DNA from 4 places in the Sporomusa intestinalis genome. Region 4 is predicted to be linked to each of the others. Evidence: riboswitches for the same ligand, from Rfam matches in the RefSeq annotation. Region 4 holds a riboswitch; each other region holds the start of a gene.
What was found. Region 4 has a riboswitch for cyclic di-GMP ahead of ACZ481_RS00965 (HD-GYP domain-containing protein). Riboswitches for the same ligand answer to the same signal wherever they lie in the genome.
Positions count from the first base shown of each region.

Region 1 (4,203 bases), 470 kb from region 4:
AGGAGTTCTCTGTATTGGGCAGTTATCAGTGGCTGCGCTTCTCCCGGTCATACCTAACGGCAGGTTTATTGCCCGGTCAGGACCGCTTTTTTCCTGGCAACTAAATGATGCAGCCAATCTTGTTGTTTAAAATTTTAACAAATGTTTTGCGAATGAAGGTATCGGAATAGAATTTCTCGCACAGCTCTGTTAGTTGCCGGGGAGTAAGTCCGATATCTTCTGCCAGCACTTCCGGAAATTCCTGCTCGGCCAAAATATGCTGAGCAATTGCCTGCGTACTGGTAAATAAACCAATATGTAAAATAGTGTTGTCCCCGTACCAGGTTTCGTTAAAACGACGGCCAAAAAGCTGCAGAGCCGTACGGCAGGCACTTTCATTCAACTCCCAGAAGCTAACCAGCTCTTCTATCGTGGCAACCATTGCCGCTGCATCTTCTCTATGCAGCTGTTGAATGGAAGCCAGTAGTTCCTGCGTTGAGGCAATGGGAATTAACAGCTTCTCATTTTCCTTATACATAATAAAATAGAAGGCCAGCGGTACATATATGTACAACAAGAACCCCAGTAAGGATTTACTGTCAGGATAGCACGCCCAGTTATTATCCAAGGTCTTTCTAGGATAATCAATGAGAGTCGTATTAACAAATAAAACCTGATAAGGATCGGCTTTATCGTCAAAATGACTTTGCCATACATCCGTTTTGCCGGCTAATGTACCTTCCCAGTAATAGTGGCTATTGTATTTGCACATGCTAACACCTCACAGGGGTTGAATATCTACACTTAGCGCGAATACAACTCGATGATATGAATTTCGTTGACTTCAATTGGCAGTTCTTCCCGATTGGGCAGGCGAAGCAGGGTGCCGCTAAAATCATCGTAGTTCTTTTCAATATAGGGCAGGTCAAAGGATCTGAGGTCGCGGAAATTGCTGACAAACATTTCGTTGTTACGGGATTTTTCCGCCAGGCTGACAACATCACCTACGGCCACAGCATAGGACGGAATATCAACACGTTTTCCATTGACGCGAACATGGCCATGGTTAACCATTTGGCGGGCTTGTCGTATGGAATTGGCAAAGCCGATACGGTAGACCAGATTATCAAGGCGGCATTCCAATGCTTTTAATAGGACAAGACCGCTGACGTCCCGGCTGTTCAGGGCCTTTTGCATATATCGGGCAAACTGTTTTTCCAGTACTCCATAATACGCTTTCAACTTTTGTTTTTCCAGCAGTTGAATGCCGTAGTTAGAGAGTTTCTTATTATTTCGCCTAGTTGTTTTTTCAAGACGATTGAGGGCTTTAGGGTGACCGCAGATGTTTACGCCAAAACGGCGGCAAAGTTTAAACCGGGGATCTCTTTGAGTGGCCAAAATACAATCATTCCTTTCGCACAAGCTGTCTATGGCTTAGTTACTTGAACAGGATAACCTACATACTTGTATAAGTATAACACCAATGAGAATGATATTCAATATCGTTCTCATTAAATTTTGCCGGCGCTCTTAGCGCAACCGTCTCTTTATCCGCTTATATTAAGATTTACCAAGGTTTATTAACATCTATTAACATTTATAGAACGGCTATATAGGTTTATGTTATTATCTTAGCGTATAGTGTGCTAGCCAAATGTACGGGCCCTGGAATATAGACAAATACATAATTAGCATACTTATCGAAAGGTAAGGACGCAAAGCCATGGGTCTAAGGGCAAGTATGCCTATGATTGCCAGGTTGCCGTTTGGTTTAACCGCTAAACGCCTCATAAACCAGCTATGGGGCTGGTTTATTTGTTTGGAAAAATTTATTTTGTTGGGGAAAACAGATTATGAAAGGAGTTTGGCGAGGATGGAGTTGACTGCATTACAGAAAAAAATACTGGAGTATATTGATTGCAACCAGATGAGCACAACGGAAATAGCCGATGCTATGCATAAAACGGGAGAGTTGGACCCCAGATTGCAGGTTCTACTGCCTGGCAGCAGAGTAGCAGGGCTCATCCACTATATTCCTGCGTTCAACGGTTCCAATTATCATGTACATAATTATATCCGCAATACGCCTAAAGACGCTGTAGTTTATATTGATGCAGTGAATTGCGACGGCAAAGCGATCATTGGCGATCTGATTGCCAAATATATCTTTACTTATCGTCAGGCCAAGGGGATTGTGGTTAGCGGCTTGGTACGCGATGTCCAGCAACTGATCAAAGAAAACTATCCTATGTGGACTTATGGCCGGTCGCCAATCGGTTGTATCAATACCGACACCGGTTTCGACGAGGCTTATTATAACAAACGGAAACAGGAGTTGGACGGTGGAATCATTGTTGCTGATGATTCCGGTGTTATCGTAATCAAACAAGACCAAATTGCCGGGCATATGCTGGAACGGTTGGAGTTTCTGGGGAAACAGGAAGCTATCTGGTCTGATTGTATTAACCGGTTAAGATGGGATACTTTTGATACTATTTGCTTGAAAAAATACAATGAAACAAAATAGTCCGGAACAGCCGGCTGCAAGCTGACAATTGCTGGTGCGACCACTGAAAATCATGGCTAGGATGTGGACAAATGAATTGGGATAGCCTTCCTTTATTAATAATACTGGCGTTATCTATGATCGGCAATAACCATACGGTAGCGGTAGCGGCCTTGGTTCTGTTGCTCATTCCCCGATTAGGTCTTGAAAATTATCTCCCGCTGATAGACAAGCACGGTATCAATATCGGCATTGTCATTCTGACCATCGCCGTCCTGAGTCCGGTGGCCCAGGGTCATATAGCCATGAACGACATGCTGGCGATCTTTAAATCTCCGGTTGGCTTTCTCGCGGTTGTGATTGGGGTTTTCCTGGCCTGGGTTGCAGGTCAGGGAGTCATTTTTATGAAGGAGTCACCGGAAACAGTATCGGCTCTGATTGTCGGCACAGTTATCGGTGTTTGTTTCTTTCGCGGGCTGCCTGTCGGGCCGCTCATCGCCGGCGGTTTGGTGGCGCTGCTGGTAAATGTATTGGGGTTATTCAAACGATGAACAAGCACACTTGATTTACATTCGCACACTTCAATAAGGAGCTAATGACTAATGAAAAAAAAGTTTTTTATTCTGCTGATCATTATTAGTTGTGTCCCATTGCTCGGAGCCTCCCTTTTTTCTTTTTCATTGTATAATAAATCCCTCCAGGCTGATTTCTATTCACTCAGTGCCAGTGAGCTGGAAGTATTAAAGTCGGAAACCCGCGATTATATCGATAAGCACCTGGAAGTACTTAGAGGAACTGCCCAGACCGCCCCGGTAAGAAATTACGATCTGCCGGCGGCAGGCCAGCTGCTGGGTGACACACAGAAAGTATTTACCGCGCTGGCCATGACCGTTGATGACAATCAAGGCAATCAGCTGGTAAGAGGCGACAATGCCAAATTGGTGAAAGTTGGCGACCGGACCTTTTACCAGGAAGCGGTACAAGGAAAAGATGAGGTAGTTTCTGAAGTCCTCGTCAGTAAGACAGACGGCAAGCCGGTAGTTGCCATAGCCACACCGATACGGGCGGCCAATGGAGCAGTGACCGGCGTTTTGCAAGCCTCCATCAATCTCTCGTTCCTCAAGGATTTCGTCGTTAAGCGGTCACAAAACGGAGTTACCGCCTACATCCTCGATCAGGACGGAAAAATTACCGCCCATCCCGATGAACAGGTTTCAAACGAGCGCAAGGATATGAGCAGCCTCCCCTTTGTGCAGAAGGCACTGCAAGGTCAAAGCGGCCGGGAGGAAATCATTGATGATAATGGTGTCCGCAAGCTGGTCAATTATGTGTATGATCCTAAAACACGCTGGATTATCTGCATGGAAAAATCCTTCGATGAATTTAATGCTAAAAATAATAACCTCCTCCTGGCCAATCTGACTATACTGCTGATAACCATTCTAGTGGTAGGTTTCATTAGTGTTTTTGTTTCCAAGCATATAACCAGGCCTATCATCCAATTGGTAGAAGCCACTGAAGCTATGAAAACCGGTAATTTGAACATTGAAATCACCAACCGGCAAAATGACGAAATCGGCAAGCTGGCGCAGAACTTCAATGCCATGGTTGGCGGGCTCAAGAGCTTGCTGAGACAGGTATTAGTTACGGCCGAGTCAGTCTCGTCGTCGTCCGAACAGCTAACAGCCTGTGCGGCCCACTCGGAGGTTACAGCAGGC
Region 1 is NZ_AP042390.1:5,257,520-5,261,722, forward strand. Features, by position in the region: gene ACZ481_RS24395 (hypothetical protein) at 101-751, opposite strand; gene rpsD (30S ribosomal protein S4) at 784-1,377, opposite strand; cyclic di-GMP riboswitch class I at 1,660-1,746, shown strand; gene ACZ481_RS24405 (RraA family protein) at 1,853-2,506, shown strand; gene ACZ481_RS24410 (DUF441 domain-containing protein) at 2,578-3,036, shown strand; gene ACZ481_RS24415 (methyl-accepting chemotaxis protein) at 3,088-4,203, shown strand, end outside.
Region 1: linked by a shared signal. The riboswitch ahead of ACZ481_RS24405 (RraA family protein) and the one ahead of ACZ481_RS00965 (HD-GYP domain-containing protein) in region 4 are both predicted to bind cyclic di-GMP.

Region 2 (4,203 bases), 1.5 Mb from region 4:
CCTGAATTTCACTAATCAAGCCGGCGATCTTTTTTGCTGCTTCCTGCGATTGCTCCGCTAATTTACGGACTTCTTCCGCTACCACGGCAAACCCCCGTCCCTGTTCGCCGGCCCGCGCCGCTTCAATAGCGGCATTAAGCGCCAGCAGGTTGGTTTGTCCGGCAATACCGGCAATAGTATCCACAATCTGCCCGATCTCTTTCGAGCGTTCCCCTAAATTGGCGACAACACCGGCTGAACTATTCACCGTCTGTTCAATATGCGCCATTTGTTTAACTGCTGCTGCAACCGATTGATTGCCTTCATCCGCCTTTTCCCTGGCCCGGGCTGATTGCTCCGCCACCTGATTCACATGCATGGCGATTTGCTGAATATTATCTGACAGCTGTTGTACGACAGTGGAAGTAGTATCCGCCACCGTCAGTTGTTCTTCTGTCCGCTTAGAAACACCGGCAATGGAACCGGCTACCTGATTGGCAGCCTGCGACGACTGGTGCGCGCTGGCAGTTAGTTCCTCGGCTGAGGTAGCAACCAGTTCGGACGAGGTATCAATTTTGCGGACAAGCTGGCGCAGATTATCGACCATGATTTCAAAGGCCCTTGCCAAACGCCCCAGTTCATCCTGGGAATGTATATTAATATTCGTTATGCTGAGATCGCCGCCGGCAATACAGTTAGCCATTCCTTCCAGTATTTGCACCGGTCTGGCAATGCGCGCAGCGGTGATCAGGATAACGAAAATAGCGGCAATAAGCACTATGACAATCGTAAGCAATGAAATCCAGGCAAAGGTTTGCAGCTGCGCTCTGGCCTCAGCCGCCGGTACAGTCACGCCGATGGACCAGGAGGTTCCTGTAATGGGCGCGTAAGCCAGGTATTTTTCTATTCCCTCATAGTGGTAGCCGGCGATCCCCTTTTCGCCTTGCAGCATCTTGGCCACTGCCGCCTGTAACGGCGGGGTTGCATGTGGATCATTGTTAATATTCATTTTGTTTACTAGCTCATGATTAGGATGAACAATAATCGTGCCATCTGTCCGCAAAACGTAGGCATAGCCGGTTTGGGCAACCTTTATAGCAAGAATGCGTTTTTCCACTTCTTCAATATTGATGGCCCCCGCTAAAATCCCGACAACGCGGCCAGCCGTTTTGATCGGGGTGGCGACGACGACCACCAGCTTGCCGCTTGTTGGCGATATAATTGGATCAGTAATAAAAGTATTGCCTGCAATCGCACTGGCAAAATAGGGCCGGTTGGTTGAGTTGCCGGCTACACCGCGGGTGTCGACGTAGTTGCCGTCGGCATCAGTCCAAAAAATATTTTCATACAGCTTGTTATTGTTGATTTCCGCGCTAATGTAAGCCACCCGGCTGTCACGGCTGCCATCAATCATAATGGGTGACCGGGCGATTGCCTCCAGTTCCTTTTTATGCCCCTCAAGCCACATGCCGACTGCTTCCCCATTGGTCTGGGCCGTAAGGGCAAGTTCATTCTCAATACCCCGGGTCAGCATTTTTTGGGATTGCCAGTAGTTAAGCCCTGCCAGCACCCCCAGAGCGATCATAAATAAAGCGATAACAATGGCCGCAAGCTTTGCCTTAATACTTTTCATATTCAACATCTCCATTCGTGTGGTCAGTGATCTTTAGCATATATGCACTCTTTGATCATCGCCATATATTATTGGTAAAACCCCTGCCCTTTTCCCAGACCCCCTTCCGTTATTCAGCCCCTGCGTCTCCGGTTTGCCGTGCCTTAATGCAATCTGCAAAACGAATGGATCAGCGCGGGCAGCGTGGCACGCAAATAAATCGATAATGACAGACCTGTCCATGGCAGGCCTGTCATTATCGATTTAAAACCGAATTGCAGCCTGGCAATCATAGGCGTACCGCCTTTAGACCCATGGCTTTGCGTCCTTGCCTTTCGACAAGTATGCCGTTATAGGTACTTACTATTTATATCGTTTAAAAATTCAAAAAGTTTAGTCGTTAAAACGTCTATACTAGTTAAAAGGTAAGGCAAACAAGAAATAAAGCAAAGGGCCTGTGCCAAAAACAGGCCCTTTGCCGGCAATAAACAGACTTCCGCTTGCTTGGCAGTACTTTCCCAATCAGAATTTCATTGTCCCGGTTTCCATGAACCGGCAATGCCAGGACAAGGCTTCGGCCAGGATATGCGGTGTATGCGCCCCGCCGGTCGTCTTCTCAGCTCTGGCAAGATAATCAAGCAAGCGGGGCCGGTAGCCGGGATGGGCACAGTGGCTGATAATTTTCCGGGCCCGCTCTTTGGGGCTTAGCCCGCGGATGTCGGCCACCCCCTGCTCGGTTATAAACACATCTACATCATGTTCCGTGTGATCCACATGGGAACACATGGGAACAATACAGGATATGGCCCCGTTTCTGGCGACAGAGCTGCTGAAAAAGAAGGTGAGGTAGCCATTGCGGGCAAAGTCACCGGAACCGCCAATACCGTTCATAATTTTACTGCCCATGACATGAGTGGAGTTAACATGGCCATAAATGTCAAACTCAATGGCTGTGTTCATAGCAATGACCCCCAGGCGCCGCACTATTTCCGGGCTATTGGCTATCTCTTGCGGCCGCAGGACAATTTTGTCCCTGTATTTGTCAATATTGGCATAAAACCGTTTTAACCCCTGCGGTGATGGCGTAAGCGCCGTACCGGAGGCAAAAGCAAGCTTCCCGGCATCAATTAAATCCAGCATACCATCCTGGATGACTTCAGTGTACACCGTGAGATCGGAGAAGTCCGAGTTCACCAGCCCGGTAATAACCGCATTGGCGACAGACCCGACCCCGGACTGCAGCGGCAACAGGCTGGCAGGCAGTCTGCCTGCCTTGATTTCGCCCTGGAGAAAGCCAATAAGGTGTCCGGTCATGGCCTTAGCATCGGCATCCATCTCGGCCAGCGGGCGAACATCATCAGGTATGTCACTTAAGACAATGCCGGCTATTTTATCCTCCGGGCAGGGAATATACGGTACCCCAATCCTGTCGGCCACATTGACAAGCGGCAGCACTTCCCGGTGCGGCGGATCGCCGGGCGTCAGAATGTCATGCATTCCTGCCAGCGCCAACGGCTGCGTCAGATTTACTTCGATGATTACTTTGTCTGCCAACCGGACAAAAGCAGCGGCGTTGCCAACCGAGGTTGTGGGAATAACATGGCCCTCTTCCGTAATGGCACAGGCTTCAATTATAGCAATATCGACCTTGCCGCCCAGAAAGCCGCAGCGGGCCATTTGCGCCACATGGCTTAAATGCAGGTCGGTATATTGCATGCCGCCGTTATTGATTGCCTGTCTGGTAACAGGATTGGTCTGATAAGGCAACCGTTTTGCAATGCCGCCCACCTGGGCCAAAGCAGCATCAAGCTCCTTGCCCACCGAGGCGCCTGTCCACAGATTTACTTTGAATCCCTCCTGCTGGATGCGCCTAGCCAAAGCCAAGGGTACGGCCTTGGGATAGCCCGAGGGGGTAAACCCGCTTGTCCCGATATTCATGCCCGGCGTAATAAGCGACGCCGCTTGTTCCGCCGCCATGATTTTCGCCTGCAGCGCCTTGCTCCGTATTCTTGCGGATAAATCACTCATAATTCCAACCTCCTCCTATTGTACTACCCCCAGCCATTGCCAATAGGTTAGTACCATAACGCTCATAAATGCTGCCGCAATAATACTCATCACCGCACCGGTTTTAATGATCTCGCCTGAGGTTATATGACCGGTGCCAATAGCAATAGCATTTGGCATATTACTTACCGGGAGCAGATACTGGTGCTGCATGTTCATTCCCATAATGAGCGCAAACGGCAGGGGATTGGCACCAATGGCTGCCGCATGGGCAATCACAATCGGGGTGAGCGCAGTAGTTTTCGGGCCGCCGCCGGTAAAAAATATCTGCAGTGCTGTCACAAGCCAGATAAGAATGATCATTTGTACAGCATGAGGCCTGGTGCCAATCGGCCCGAGCATAGTACCGGCCATCCATTTAGCGGCCCCGGAGGTTACAAGTGCCGTTCCCATAGATAAACCGGCTCCGTAGAGAACAAAAATATTCCAGGGTACTTTTTGTTGCGCCTCTTTCCAGGCCATAATCCCCGCACCGGGCCACAACAATAAGACAACAGCTACTATACCTACCAACACGACATTTACTTTGTGCATCGAGTCTGTAG
Region 2 is NZ_AP042390.1:4,263,499-4,267,701, forward strand. Features, by position in the region: gene ACZ481_RS19845 (methyl-accepting chemotaxis protein) at 1-1,612, opposite strand, end outside; cyclic di-GMP riboswitch class I at 1,865-1,950, opposite strand; gene ACZ481_RS19850 (acetyl-CoA hydrolase/transferase family protein) at 2,114-3,619, opposite strand; gene ACZ481_RS19855 (SLC13 family permease) at 3,635-4,203, opposite strand, start outside.
Region 2: linked by a shared signal. The riboswitch ahead of ACZ481_RS19845 (methyl-accepting chemotaxis protein) and the one ahead of ACZ481_RS00965 (HD-GYP domain-containing protein) in region 4 are both predicted to bind cyclic di-GMP.

Region 3 (4,203 bases), 530 kb from region 4:
GCTGGAAGCAGCGATTTCCTCCATCGTTGCCGACTGCTCCTCCGTGGCCGCCGAGACGACCTGAGCTTCCCCGGCTGCGGTTTTGCTCAGGTTGTCAATCCGGTTTACCGAACCGACAATCTGCTGACTGCCAAGTTTCATCTGCTCAATCGCAGCCGATATCTCCGTCACCCGCTCCGATACCTGGGTTACCAGCAGGACAATTTCCTGAAAAGCCTGGCCGGCAGCATTGACCACCTCGGCTCCCAGATTAACTTCGCGGGTGCCCGCATCCATCGCCTGTACCGCTTTGTCCGTATCCCCCTGAATGCCGCCAATCAAGGCGGCGATTTGCTCCGTAGCTGCTTGGGACTGTTCGGCCAGCTTACGTACCTCTTCGGCTACAACGGCAAAGCCGCGTCCCTGCTCACCAGCCCGGGCAGCCTCAATCGCCGCATTAAGAGCCAATAGATTCGTCTGGCCCGCAATACCGGAGATCGTGGCTACGATCTGGCCGATCTCGCGCGACCGCTCCCCCAGCTCACTTACTACCTTGGCCGAATTATTAACAGTTTCTTCGATTTGCGTCATTTGATATACCGCTTTATTGACGGCAGCACTGCCTTCGTTGGCTTTACCGGCTGCCTGAGAGGATTGCCCGGCTACCTCACTGGCGGTTGCCGCAACCTGCTGAATACTGGCTGACATGGCTTCAACCACCGCTGCCGTTTGATTTGCCGCCGCCAGCTGGTCGCCGGCTCCGGCCGCCACAGCAGTAATGGAGATCGCGACCTGATTGGCCGCTTGTGCCGATTGGTCGGCACTGGCGGTCAGCTCCTCACTGGAAGCTGCCAGCTGTTCGGCCTGAGCGTGTACCCTAGCGACAAGGGTACGCAAATTTTCCCGCATTTCCCTGAAGCCTTTGGCCAGTTGACCAATTTCATCTGCGGAGGATATATTAGCCTCCCGCTCCCGCAAGTCACCCTGGGCCAGCAACAGGCATTCATCGCGAATCAGAGAAATCGGTTTGGCAATATATCTGGCGATCATAATAATGCCGGCAGTGGCAACAGCTAAACACAAAATGGCAATAAACAGCATCGCCCTTGCCAGGGTATCTGTTGGCCTGGTCGCCTCGGCCTGCGGGGCCGCCACCATCATGACCCACCGTTGCCCGCCCGGCAGCTCGACCGGTGTGGATACACTGACTCTCTCCACATTATCATTAAAGCGATATACCCCCCGGGCCTGCTTCCCCGTCTGTGCCGCCTCCTTAAACAAGCTGACCAGGCGGTCATCCAGTTCGGAATCCTGCAGCTTAAGTTCCGGATTTATCTTCTTTTCGGAGATATTCAGTTTACCGGCAAGGTCCGGCCGCTTGGGATGGGCGATAATAAGGCCCGAATCGTCACTAAGCTGGCCGTAACCGGTGTCCAGGAAATGCAGGTCTTTAATCATGTCTGTCAGCCTTTCCATGGAAAATGTGCCGACAAGCACCCCGGTCAGCCGGCCCTCATGGGTAACCGGGACCGCCAGAACGACCGCCAGCTTCCCAGTGGCCTTGGATATCAGAGGATCAGAGACAACAGTGGCCTTTGTTGCCAGTACCTTTTTGAAATATTCACGTTCTCCATAGTCAGCCGCAGCGCCGGTACCGGAAATACCTGCGCCGTCCGGTAAAATAAAGATAACGACATCAAAATTTTTAATCCGGGCTTGAAATTCCGCCAGGGCCTGGGCAATCTGAATTTTATCAGCCCCGGCACTCACCTGCTGAACACTGGCCAGACCCTCCAGCTGGGAAATCAGGAGGCTGATGTCGGCCTGCACCCGCCGGGCATAGTCAGTTCCCACCGCCATAGCTGTTTCATCAATACTTGTCGACAGCGACTTGGTGGAGAGAGAATAACTGACTCCGGCTAATACACTTAAAGCGGCTAACACCAATGGCAGCAATACCAGCAACAAGCGTGATTGGATCTTTTTAATTTTCATTTTTTAAGCTCCCCTCTTATGAATTGTAATATTGTCATCAGCACATATGATCAACATGCTAAAAATAAAAAAATCGTCATATGCCTGTTGCCAAGGCTGACGAATACTCCGTTAGAACAATAGCAACCTGGCAGTCATAGAATGTGTGACTTTCGTTAGACCCATGGCTTTGCGTCCTTACCTTTCAGTAAGTTTGCCAATATTTTATTGGGAGCTGCTGTGCCTATACGGCGTTTACCTCATCCAGCATCGTAACAACCTCAAGATTTTTTTCCCTGTCAAGATCAATTAAATCCCCGCTTTCCAGTTGAACCACCGGTCTTAATTTTAACAGTCCGTTTAACAGTACTACCTTGGCTTTGCTGCCATCATTCAGCAGCACCGAACTGCCGATGAGAAAACCCCGGATATGAGCCAGAAAAATCAGGCAGATCTGAGGATTAAGCTTGTCATACATCTGATCCAGAATAACCTCAACCACGGTAAAAGGCGGCACCTTCTTCCTGTACACCCGCTCGGTGCTCATTGCGTCATAGATATCGGCAATGGCAACAATCTTGGCGTAGATATGTATTTTCTCCCGGGATAAGCCCAAAGGATAACCACTGCCGTCTTCCCGCTCATGATGCTGCAATATCCCCAGTTTTACCTCTTCCCTTATTTCCAGACAGTCATCCAATAAATGATACCCGTGGGTAGGATGGGCCCGGACAACTGCCATCTCTTCCGGGGTAAGCTTTCCCGGCTTGTCCAGTATGCCTTCAGGGATTAGCACCTTGCCGATATCGTGCAGCAGCCCTGCCAATATGATGTCTTTCAGATTTTTCCCGGTAAATCCCATCCATTTGCCAATAATACCGGCGATGATTGCCACATTAAGCGAGTGCCGGAAAGTATATTCATTGTGGGCTTTAACATTATGCAAATCATCTATGACCCCGACAATGTTGACAATCAGTTCGATATAGTTTTCGACTAATTCCTCGCACTCTGCCATCGGCACCTCTTTAAAAGCCCGGACTTTTTTAAAGGTTTCCTCTACTGATTTCAGCGTATCCCCATACATACTAAAAAACCGGTAATTGGAGGATAAGCTGTTATCAGGCAACACAATACTGACGTACGATATTTTCCAGTTGCCGAGATTATCAATAAAGTCCTCTGTCAAAAATACCCCTTGCTCCAGCAGAACTTGTCCTGTATCAGCCAGAACCGGCTGGGCTATGATCATACCTGGCTTAAGTTCTTCTACCCGTAATAAGTGTTGGTTCGGGAACATCTTATCCTCCGTTCAAATAAAATAGTACCTAACTAGTCACAACAGCCAGGTACTTAATTATTCCGAGTGAGTTTCAACCCGCCTATTGTAGATTCTCTTCTGCTATGACCGCTATGTGGTGGAATGGTATTCTTGGGGGCAATTAAAATCCTGCATATTATTTCAAATTCATACATAATTCTACAATACTTTCCTTGTTAATACTATTGGAGTAGAGTACAAAAAAAACCGGTGTCTATTGTTGCCGCATAACAATGACCCTGGTGCCGGCAAATTCAATTATGCTCACCTGTCTCCGCTCGCTGTAATTTCCATATCTTCAAATACAAAACCAGCAATACCTTGGTCTCCATTTTATCCAGCGACATCCCCAAAAAATCCTCAATCCGCCTTTTTCGCCAAATGACCGTATTATGATGGATGAAAAGCTTCTGCGATACGGCCTTTAGATTTATCTCCTCCAGTATCAATTCCAGCGTGTATAACAGGTTGCTGCCCCGCGCCTGGTCATATTCGGCCAGGCGTCCGATCGTATTTTGCACAAGGGTGCAGGTATTTTCATCATGGAGCAGCTGAAAAGCGACTTCATAAATCCCAATATCATCACAATGCACCACTTGCGCGCAATTGGAAGCGGCAACAACAACGGCCCGGTTCGCCTTCTCATAGCTGTCCCGGAACCGGATTGGATTCCCTGACGCCCCGGAAATGCCGACTTTGGCACTGATATGAGGGAAAAGCACCTTCATTTCGCAAATCAGCTGACTGGCAAACTCAATTTGCCTTTGCTTACAGGTTATGCCTGCCTCTGCCAGCGTTACCAGCAGAATGATATCATCATTAAATTTCCAGGTGCAGCCCATCTCCTTTTCCGCCAGCCAGACTAATACGGCCTGCTTGCCTGCCGTTTTAGCATTGGCATCAGCGGCAGGACCTGCCGGCTTATGCGT
Region 3 is NZ_AP042390.1:725,776-729,978, reverse strand. Features, by position in the region: gene ACZ481_RS03455 (methyl-accepting chemotaxis protein) at 1-1,974, opposite strand, end outside; cyclic di-GMP riboswitch class I at 2,093-2,182, opposite strand; gene ACZ481_RS03450 (HD-GYP domain-containing protein) at 2,198-3,253, opposite strand; gene ACZ481_RS03445 (PAS domain-containing protein) at 3,529-4,203, opposite strand, start outside.
Region 3: linked by a shared signal. The riboswitch ahead of ACZ481_RS03455 (methyl-accepting chemotaxis protein) and the one ahead of ACZ481_RS00965 (HD-GYP domain-containing protein) in region 4 are both predicted to bind cyclic di-GMP.

Region 4 (4,203 bases):
ATGCGATTGTTGTGTTCGAATAAGCAGTACATATTGAAAAACAAAGAGTCTGGCAGCCAATGGCTTGCCAGGCTCTTGCTTTCTTTGCGGCCTTACGCGGGCAGAGTTATTTTAACTGCTGGGCATTTTTAAAAATATCTTTTAACATTCCATAGAAGCTGTCAAGGCGCTCTTCACTTAGCCCTGCCAATAGCTGTTGCCGCTGCTGGCTGACAATATTGTTCCATTGCGGGTACCGGCTTAGGGCTACGTCAGTCAGAAACACTGTTTTTTCCCGTTTGTTACAGCCTTCCCGCCGTTCTATCAGACCTTTCCGTTCCAGGTTGGACAAGCTCTTAGATATGGCCGGCGGTTCAATATGAAGATAGTTGGCCAAAGCAGTCTGCGACATGGCCCCCTTGGTTTTAACAGTGGTAATAATGGCCCACTCGGAGCTATAAATACCCCACGGTTCCAGTTGTTGGTTCAAGCCCGTAGAAATAATCCGGGTCGTTTGATAGAGCTGGTGAACGATCTTTTCCCTTGTTTCCATACACCCTCCTGTCATTTCCCTGCAGTTGCTGCATGGTTCTGTTTATTAATGTAATAATAACTGTAAGACACCAGAAATACAAACATTACCCCGGTTGAATATATATATAGCGAAGCATAGCCGGTAGCGCCGGCCAGCAGCCCCAGCAGGATAGCGCCTCCGCCGGCACCAATATCCAATACATTATAGAAGGTCGCGCTGGCAGCACTGCGCCGGCCGGCCGGAACCAGATTCAATATCCAGGTTTGCAGTGCCGGGAAAAGAGCGCCTACACCAAAACCATAGAAAACAGAAGCCGCTAAGATGGCGGTCAGCGTGGTGGCGCTGGTAAGAATGGCAAGGCCTGCTAAAAATAAAACTGCCCCCGGCAAAATGACCCAAACAGGCCCTTTACGGTCAAAGATCTTTCCGGTCACAGTACGGGACAGGCACATACAGAACGTGCCCAGCAGAAAAAAGTAGCCGGGGTTTTCTATATTAACCGCTTTCGCAAATACCGCAATAAAAGTAAGCACACTGCCGTAACAAATGCCAAACAGCATGGTAAGAAACGCCGGTAAGCGAGTCCCGCTCACCATAAACCGGTCCCAGAAAGGCCGGCTTATGTCTGTCTGTACATCACCTGCTACTGTAACTGCCGGCACAGAACAAAAGGATACCCCCAGCAGCGCGTGCACCTGACATAAGGCCGACACAAGAAAAACAGCACCGAAGCCGTAACTATTCATCAACCAGATTCCGGCCGCAGGTGCTACAGCCATTGCCATGGTTGTGCCCAAACCAAAATACCCCATGCCCTCGCCGCAGCGGGAAGCAGGAATAATGTCGGCAGCAAGGGTAGCGTAAAAAGTAGTGGCAATGCCAAAGCCAAGCCCGTGAACAATACGGATTGCCAGCAGTCCGCCCGCCGAAGTCCAGAGATAATAACCGGCCACTGATAAAAAAGAAATAATAATGCCAATAAAGAGGCAATACTTTTTGCCAAATTTCTCAATCCCCCAATCGGTAAACAGGCGAATGAAGATTGCCGAAAACACAAAAACACCGGTTATCAGGCCAACCTGGCTGCTGGTGCCGCCCAACACGGTAACATAGAGCGGTATAACCGGAATTAACAATTGAAATCCCGCAAAAAACAAACTATTGGTAAAAAATAAAATTAAAAAATCTTTGGTCCATAACGCTTTCTTTACTGGCTGCAAATTAGTTTTCATCGCTGCTTTGACTCCTTGAAAAAAACATACTATTGACTGTGTGAACTCCTAATACTTAACTAGTTAAGTATTATTTCATAATAGTACGCACTATCTTATCTGTCAATAGACAAAATAAACATAACAATATGCTTATTTTGTCGAAATAATTAATTTCTTGACAAAAATAAGAATAAAAGTAATAATATATACAGTAATCAATTTACAAAAAAGAGAATAGATGGCAAACTTACCGAAAGATAAGGACGCAAAGCTATGGGTCTAAGGATATGTCTATGACTGCCAGGTTGCAATTGCATTGTAATTATTATTAAGGCATCAGTCTGTCCGTAGACTGATGCCATTTTAGTTTATCTTGGAAATACCGTTATAATTGCCTAAGAAGATTCTAGCTTTAAATACATTATAAATAAAGCGAGGCACTATATGCAGAAAGTTTCCATCACCAATCTGGCAGAAGGAATGACTACCTACACACGCCTATGTGCCGCAGACGGCCGGGTATTGTTAGGCAGCCGCATTCGTCTAACCGCAAGCTACATCAAAAAAATTCAGAGCTTCGGCGTTTTAAACTTATTCGTAACCAATCCGATTATTGAGCGGATTGGTTTAATCTATGAAGAAACGCTGCCGGAAGATAAGCGAACCGAAGCGATCAAAATCCTGAAAGCTGCTTTCGATAATGCCAAAGAGGGTAAGCTCATCGATGTGCACAGCATTTATATTATGGCCAGAACTATTATTGAGACCATTAGCAGCAATCAGCTCATACGGCTGGATACCACCGTCACCGCGGACGACTACGTGTATAGCCACTGTATAAATGTAGCCGCACTGGCTGCCGTTATCGCCAGTGACCTGGAATATAATTCAGCCAAAATGCAGGAACTGGTGATGGGAGCCTTATTGCATGATATTGGCAAAGTGCTGGACAATGGCAGTGTCAGTGAGGAAGACCATCCGCGCCAAGGCTTCGAGTATGCCCGGAAACTCCGCGATTATTCCATTGTCGCCAGCCATGTCATCTTCCAGCATCATGAAAAGGTCGACGGCACAGGTTATCCGCGCGGCCTCAGTGGTGATCAGCTGCATGAGTATGCCCGCATTACAGCCGTAGCCGACGCTTATGACACTATCGTCTCTGATTTCCAAAAAGCTCCGGCTCTTTTGCCCCATCAGGCTTATGAGGCAATTATGTCGATGAGCGGAACCTACCTGGACAAGGAAATTGCCGATATATTCTTAGCCAAAGCCCCCTTATATCCGCTGGGAACCTTTGTGGTGCTTGACAGCGGCTTTATCGGCGTGGTCACTGAAGCCAGGCCAAAACTGCAGGCCCGGCCAACAGTAACGGTTATCACCGATGCCCAGGGCAAATTCCGGGATGAATGGCTGGAGGTCGAACTGACAAAGAATTTAACGAGTTTTATTAATTACGTCCTGTCAGAGAAAGAAGTCATTAAGCTGACAAAACGCTACGAAAAACAGGTCCTCTAACCGCAAAATAACGGTAAGAGGACCTGCAAATTATCAGTTAATATGTATATAATTAAAGGGTTTTATCGCCGGGATGCCAGTCAATAGGGCATAGACCGCCGGTTTGCAGGGCACTCAGAACCCGCACCACCTCTTCCACGCTGCGGCCCACGTTCAAATCGCTGATAACCTGATAACGGAGTATACCATCAGGATCAATGATAAACAAACCTCTGAGGGCAATCCCTTCCTCTTCAATAAGAACACCATAATCACGGGCCACCTGTTTGGTTATATCCGATGCCAGCGGATAGTTAAGCTGGCCGCCCAGGCCGCCGTCGCCCCGCCCAGCCTTGATCCAGGCCCGGTGTGAGTATACACTGTCAGTGCTCACGCCAAGCACCGAAGCTCCCAGGCTTTCAAATTCAGCCAGCCTGGAGTTAAACCCCAGAATTTCGGTCGGACAAACAAAAGTAAAATCAAGCGGATAAAAAAATAACACCAGCCACTTTCCCTGAAAATCCTCCAGCCTGGCAACCTGGTCAAGGGTCTCCATATTACTGGTAGTTGTCATCGCAAAACCGGGTGCTTTTTGACCAACTTTAACAGACATACATTCATCACACCTTTCATTGATAATATTTCTCACTTAAATAATATTATTATTTGCTAATTTTGTCAACTCTTTCTGCAAATATTTTAACCGGAAAGCAAGCGGTACATACAGGTATGCCGACAGCCGGGGAAAACTGCGGCCTGTATGGCTGGCTTTAGCAACAAAAATCTGCCGGTTGCGCAGGAAAATTCAGGTTATCCTAGAATTACATCCTTAGGCTTATATAATGATTGCCCGCATATCGTTAAGGAAATACTATAAGGCAGTGATTAAAGCGCTGGTTTATTAATCTAATCCATAGGAGGTAAAACCATGAAACAGATTGCCGCAGGTGATTATGCGCCCGACTTTGTACTTAAGGATAA
Region 4 is NZ_AP042390.1:194,351-198,553, reverse strand. Features, by position in the region: gene ACZ481_RS00980 (family 1 encapsulin nanocompartment shell protein) at 1-23, shown strand, start outside; gene ACZ481_RS00975 (MarR family winged helix-turn-helix transcriptional regulator) at 107-532, opposite strand; gene ACZ481_RS00970 (MFS transporter) at 544-1,746, opposite strand; cyclic di-GMP riboswitch class I at 1,959-2,041, shown strand; gene ACZ481_RS00965 (HD-GYP domain-containing protein) at 2,173-3,243, shown strand; gene ACZ481_RS00960 (peroxiredoxin) at 3,296-3,835, opposite strand; gene ACZ481_RS00955 (redoxin domain-containing protein) at 4,151-4,203, shown strand, end outside.